DNA from 3 places in the Obesumbacterium proteus genome. Region 2 is predicted to be linked to each of the others. Evidence: predicted binding sites of a transcription regulator. Region 2 holds the regulator's gene; each other region holds the start of a gene.

Region 1 (2,276 bases), 670 kb from region 2:
CCCTAGGCTAATCACATATTGAGCCAAGCAACATCACGTTTGCTTGGCTTTTTTTGGCCTGTTATTTAGCTGTTTTACTCACCCGCTTCGGCTTGGTCGACAGCCAACAAATAATAGCACCTGCGGTAACGGCGCAAACACCTAGCCAGAACGTTGGCGGCAGCAAAGAAGATAAAATTAGCGAGGCAAATAACGCCGAAAGAATAGGCGTGAAATAAGAGAGCGTCGCGAGTAGATTAATATCCCCGCGAATCATACCGATATTCCACGCGGCGTAACCAAAGCCCATCGCCGCACCGGCCATCGCGATATAAAACGCGCTGTGCAAAGAGATAGTAAAACTCTCAGCTCCGCCTAATAACCATTTAATCCACAAACAGACGGCGGTGAGCGCGAAGAACAGCGCCGCTGCATTTTGTCCGTTGGCGTATTTATTCGTCACAACGCAATACACCGCCCACAGGATAGCGCCAACAAAGGCCAATACATAGCTAACCGGATGAGCAACGATATTCTCAGCCATTCCAGAAAGTGAGGCTAATGAACCGCCGCTTATCACCACCGTTACGCCTAATAAAGACAGCAACACGCCCAGCAATAAACTGATTTTTAACCGACCACCGCTGCATAAAAAAGAGAGCAGCACGGTAAAACTCGGCCATAAATAGTTAATCACCGAAACTTCAATCGACTGGGCTCGCGTGGTGGCATAACCCAGCGCCAAAGAGAGGCAGACTTCATAGCTGGCAAACAAAGCGCCCCCAGCTAACAAATAAACCGGTTTAAAGGCTCGCAGTTTGGGAGAACCCAACAGAATGAAAAGAAATATAGAACCCGCCGTATAGATCAATGCGGCACCTGCCACTGGCCCAACGCCTTCGCTAACGTTACGAATAAGGCCAACGATGGTGCTCCAAAGCAAGATGGCCAAGATCCCACAGGCGTTTGCTTTCGTTCTGCTACTGCTATCCATACTGCCTCGCAGTGAATAAAAGAGAGAGAAAAATTTGGCCCAAAAAGATAGCGCTGATTGGGCGGCTCAAGTTAAGCATTCTCACGTATTCAGTTAGATAAATCCAACAACATCAGCATGGATATTATCTAAATAGCCATAAACGGCGGTGCAGTGGCACACATAAAATCAGCCGATTTATCGTCTAACCTCAGGGAAAAAAGGTATTAAGCACAATATGTTAAATTGAAAATTTATTTTCACCCAAAGAGCAAGCCACAAAAAGACAATATCCATACAATTTATACGACTTAGAAAAATAGACTTAGACGCCAAAATGATTAATTAACCTAAATTTATTCTTAATTGTAAAAATAATTACCCACCTAATTAAATGAGAATGATAATGAGTATCATTTGATCTAAATCTTTGCTAGCATCCTGTCCGCAATAAATGCAGTTCAATCCAATGAAAAAAATAAAACGGAGGCTCCGCATGGCATTAGCGGAAAACTTTTTAGCACAGTTCACCCTTTTTAACGGCAAGTTCAGCAGGATGCTAAAACAATCTCTGGCGCTATTCCTGAGCTTTGGTATAGCTGGATATTCCGGCGCAGCCCCCCTTATTAGCGAGCAGGCAAGCACCGTTCAAAACGTTTCTACCGGTGGAATTTCATCGCTGGATCTTTCTATTTTTGGCATGTATCAGCAGGCTGATATTGTGGTGAAAAGCGTGATGATTGGATTAATCGTTATATCCGTTATCACTTGGACCATCTTATTTGCCAAAAGCATTGCGCTGCTACGCGCTAAACAACAATTACGTCGCGAATATCGCTTACTGTTTCCATCTAATTCTTTATCCACGGCCTGTGAATTATCGCAGTCCTTCGCCGAGAACAGCATAAGCGCAGCCCTATTACGCGATGCTCAGGATGAAAAACAGCTTTCAGCACACGCATCCGATCTCAACGGTATTAAAGACCGAACCAATTTCCGCCTCGATCGTCGCGTTGCGGCCTATGGCCGTCAGCTTGCCAAAGGCAACGGCTATCTCGCCACCATTGGTGCCGTTGCACCGTTTATCGGCTTATTCGGCACCGTCTGGGGCATCATGAATAGTTTTATCGGCATTGCGCACTCGCAAACGACCAATCTGGCCGTCGTTGCGCCGGGCATCGCCGAAGCGCTACTGGCTACCGCTATGGGGCTGATTGCCGCGATCCCAGCCGTGGTGATTTACAACCTGTTCAGCCGCATGATTAACGAACATCGCGCACAGGTGGGAGATGCAGCCGCACAAATTCTGTTGCTGCTAAGCCGC
Region 2 (2,276 bases):
GGCATTTTCTTTGGCAGCGACACGGGCAACACGGAAAACATCGCTAAGATGATCCAAAAGCAACTCGGAAAAGACGTTGCTGAAGTTCATGACATTGCCAAAAGCAGCAAAGAAGACATCGAAGCATTCGATATTCTTCTGCTTGGCATCCCAACATGGTATTACGGCGAAGCTCAGTGTGACTGGGATGATTTCTTCCCTTCTCTGGAAGAGATCGACTTCAACGGTAAACTGGTTGCTCTGTTTGGCTGCGGCGACCAAGAAGACTATGCAGAGTACTTCTGCGACGCAATGGGCACCATCCGTGATTTGATCGAGCCACGCGGCGCGACCATCGTTGGTCACTGGCCAACTGCGGGTTACCATTTTGAAGCGTCTAAAGCGCTGGTTGATGACAAAACCTTCGTTGGTTTGGCTATTGACGAAGATCGCCAGCCTGAACTCACCGCAACGCGTGTTGATGCGTGGGTGAAACAAATCTCCGAAGAGATGAGCTTGGCTGAACTGGCTGGCTAACATGAAATTGAACCCGCTGACTGCATAAGCCAGCGGGTATTTCAGCGATTGGCGAAAGCAATTTGCAACATCTATGTAACTCATTTTTCTCGCTCTAGCCCCCGCCACCAGCAGAGTTACATATTTGTCAGTGTGTTACGTTTTATTTCCACCCTGTAGTTCCGTCCAAGTTGTTAACACACTGCGGTTTCCATTTACCGCCATCAGCTTTATAATGAATCTCAATTATATTTTCAGTTCGGTGACAATTAGGGCAACGCTGGCAGCAAATGCAGGCTATCCTAAACGTCTTCGAGCTAAGTAACGGGACAGAATCCGAATGACAGATAACAACACTCCTTTAAAGAAGGCTGGACTTAAAGTCACGCTTCCGCGTCTTAAGATTCTGGAAGTTCTGCAAGATCCAACTTGCCATCACGTCAGCGCAGAAGACCTGTATAAGAAGCTGATCGATATGGGTGAAGAAATCGGCTTAGCCACCGTTTACCGTGTACTGAACCAGTTCGACGAGGCTGGAATTGTGACTCGTCACAATTTTGAAGGCGGAAAATCTGTATTTGAACTGACCCAACAGCATCACCATGATCATCTGATCTGCTTAGACTGCGGTAAAGTGATCGAGTTTAGCGACGATTCCATCGAAAAACGTCAGCACGAAATTGCTAAAAAATATGGTATCCAGCTGACCAACCACAGCCTGTACCTGTATGGTCACTGCGCTGAGGGTGATTGCCGCGAAGACGAAAGTCTGCACGATGGCAGAGAGTAAAAACACGCGAGTGTAAATGAGGCGACCTGAGGGTCGCTTTTTTATTGCCTGAAATCCAAAGAATCCGTTTTCTCGGCAAAAAACAGACAAAAAAAAGCCCCTCAGGCAGGGGGCTAAGCAACTCACAACTAAATCACTCATATGGCTTCGGCAGATACCATAGCAACAATAATGATGATGAAACGGTATTAAGAACCACTGCATTAATACGTTATTGCGCTATTCCCTACCCCACCGGGGCAGGAAATACCGAACTTACCTATTTGGATATCACGCCTGTACCGGTTCTACGCGGCTATAGCGTTTACCATCTGGGCTCACTGAACGAATTTGAACGTCACCAGAAACGGTCGGTTGAGCTTTAGCATCATAACGCTGCCACTGCTTGCCGCCGTCTACGGAGTATTCAATCCCCAGCCCTGGCAGCGCAATGTTGGCTTCCAATTTCCCGCCCACGACTTTTGCCCCAGGAACCGGCAGGCGATATTCCACACCGGCTTTATCCATTTTCGCCAGCTCACGCTGCCCCATCAGGTTTGCAAAGCGCTGCCAATCGCTCAGCAGAGATTTTTTATCTACCAGATTGGTTTCACCGCCTTTATATTCGCGGCCCGCTTTGTAGTCCTGCTCCCAGCCCGCGCGATGCCATCCACGCTCCGCCACCGTCATAACGCGAGGATAGATTTTATACTCCATCATTTCGTCAGTGCGCGTAGTTTCACTCCACAGCTGCGCTGAGAGTCCATAAACGCCCGGCCATGGCTTATCGCTTTTCGCGGTAAAGAAATTGCCGTCACGGTCTACGGAAGTTTCCGCGTTCTGTGGCATGTTGTCTGGCGCGAAGCTGAAGATCTTACGCTCATCGTTAAAGCGAGTTCCCCAGTAGTAGCCATTTTCCTGTGGATTCACCTCATACGGGAAATCCATGTAGACGTAGTCTGGGTTAGAAACCGTTACTTCGTAGCCTTTGTTCGCCCAGTCGTTGACGGTA
Region 3 (2,276 bases), 190 kb from region 2:
CGGTTCAATGCGCTCATAATGCTGACGCGTTGGAGCATAAAGTTTTTGTGCCGTTGCCAGATCGCCTTTTTTCACTGCATCGGTGAAGGCTTTAGTCTGCTCAACCAGCTGTTTAACTTCTTGCATGACATAAATTTTGTATTCTGCAATCGGCCCCACCAGCGCCATTGCGTCAGTCTTCACCGCGGCTGCGCCGTCGGCGGCCTGAACAATGATTTTTCCCTTCGGATTACTCAGCAGCCCGCAGGTCATATCGTATTCACCCGGCTCAAGGGTTGCCGTCATTTTTTGGGTGAATCCTGGGGCGATATTTTCGCGCTCTTCCACCACCATGACACCTTTAAGAATTTCCCACTCCAGACCTTTTTGGCTGTTGTTATGCACGATGAACTGGGTTTTTCCGGCAGGAATAGTGAGCGTCATCGGCTCACACTGTTTGTCATTGACCGCGATTTTCACCTGCGGCAATGCGTCGGCGGCAAATGCCGCGGTCGCAGGTAAGGCCAGTAAAGCTAAAGACAGCGCAGTGCGGCGGAAAGTCTTGTTAGACATAGAAATAACTCCCTGAGAAATAGGATAATCGTATTGAAAACTCATTAACGTGAATGACCCGCTTTACTATTCACCGCCGCAACATCTGCGCGCTGTGGCATGAAGAAGAAAATCAGTGCGGGGATCAGATACAGGAAATAGACCAACACTTCACTCACCGAAGGCGCTTCTTGATAGCCTAAAATGCCTTCTAAAAACGTTCCTAACAGTGAATGGGTAGAAAGTACATCGGTAAGATTGAAGGCGATATCTTGCAGATAATTCCATAATCCGGCCTCATGGAAGGCGCGTATTGCACCTGCGGCAAGACCTGCGGCGACAAACAGGATGAAGAGGCTTGTCCATTTGAAGAACTTAGCTAAGTGCAGCTTTATTCCGCCCCAATAAATCATCATGCCGACGAGAATGGCGCAGACGAGCCCCAATACCGCGCCGATGGGCGCCTGAACGCCAACGTCTTGCTGGAATGCCGCCAGCAGGAAGAAGACCGACTCTAGCCCTTCTCGCGCCACGGCGAAGAAGACCATCGCTACCAGTGCCCAACCCTGTCCTCTACCTGCACTGAGTGCGTTATCGATCGCCCCTTCGAGATGTGTTTTTACCGAGCGGGAAACCTTACGCATCCAGAACACCATGTAGGTCAGAATGCAGACCGCGACCACCGCAACCAGTCCTTCGAACAGTTCTTGCTGCTTTTGCGGGAATTCACCGGTGGTTTCATTGATGAAGATGCCCAATCCTAAACAGAGTGCAGCGGCGAGGATCACACCAATCCAGACGACGCCCAACCACTGCGAACGCTGGGTTCTCTTTAGATAACTGGCGATAAGGCTGACGATCAACGCAGCTTCAAGGCCTTCGCGGAACATGATGAGGAAGGGAACAAACATGCTTTTCTCTCTTGCCTGCGCACAATGCGCATGTAAAGAACCGTAAAAATAATGATACCGATTATCATTACGGTTAATAAAAAAACAAGCGTTCACCTCATATTATTTGTGAATTAAAGTGTGGCCAGTTGTTACCTTCTGGTATTTGAAATGAAAATAACTTTTAAAAACAAAGCAATGAGTTTTTTAAGTGAGCAATTTTTTATGACATCCGAAAAAGCGATTCGAGTGAACCAATAGGCATCTGCACCAGCGGAAAGTTATTCAATTTTTATCACTATAGACATCGGTTCTTTTCACTATTTATCGGGGCTAATTTGGTCTATTTTTTAATGCATACTTTATTTGAATATCTAAACATTCAATCAGATAAACGCATTCTGTTTATTATTTAGACCGATTTATTGAGGAGAGAAGCATGATTTTTTCAGTTGGTGACAGCGTGCAGAAAACCAGCGGTGGCCCGCGAATGACGGTTGCCGCGGTTAATGGCAATGACATTACCTGTTCTTGGAATGAGCTAGGAAGCGAAAAGCAGGAAACTATAGCGGCTTCACATTTGGCCCTCTACCAAGAAGACGGTGATTTTGGCGTTTGCTAAATATCGCTAAATCTTCACCTGATTAGCCCAAAGATTTCACGCCGCATGATAATCAATGCGGCGTTTTTTTATCACACAATGTCATTCACTTTGCAGACATTCCGCTGTTTTCACTCGCTGAGTTCTTATCACCTGAAGCCTTGATGGCTTAAGGCTATCTTAAGTTTGGCTCGCTAATCTGCCCCACTATAAAAGCGGTTTATTTATTACGCTTAATTCTTGGCCACTATTCC

The links. Region 2 encodes Fur, which represses iron uptake genes when iron is present. Its sites were predicted from a motif close to ATAATAATGAGAACNACTATCAA; they were not measured.
Region 1: exbB (tonB-system energizer ExbB) is a predicted target of Fur. The motif match lies at 1,347-1,369, and genes of this name have one in related genera.
Region 3: efeU (iron uptake transporter permease EfeU) is a predicted target of Fur. The motif match lies at 1,488-1,510, and genes of this name have one in related genera.

What each region holds. Positions count from the first base shown of each region.
Region 1 is NZ_CP014608.1:1,804,953-1,807,228, reverse strand. It holds gene yddG (aromatic amino acid DMT transporter YddG) at 62-973, opposite strand; gene exbB (tonB-system energizer ExbB) at 1,449-2,276, shown strand, end outside.
Region 2 is NZ_CP014608.1:2,478,118-2,480,393, reverse strand. It holds gene fldA (flavodoxin FldA) at 1-516, shown strand, start outside; gene fur (ferric iron uptake transcriptional regulator) at 836-1,285, shown strand; gene DSM2777_RS11815 (beta-N-acetylhexosaminidase) at 1,556-2,276, opposite strand, start outside.
Region 3 is NZ_CP014608.1:2,289,718-2,291,993, reverse strand. It holds gene efeO (iron uptake system protein EfeO) at 1-552, opposite strand, end outside; gene efeU (iron uptake transporter permease EfeU) at 597-1,442, opposite strand; gene DSM2777_RS10760 (YodC family protein) at 1,861-2,043, shown strand.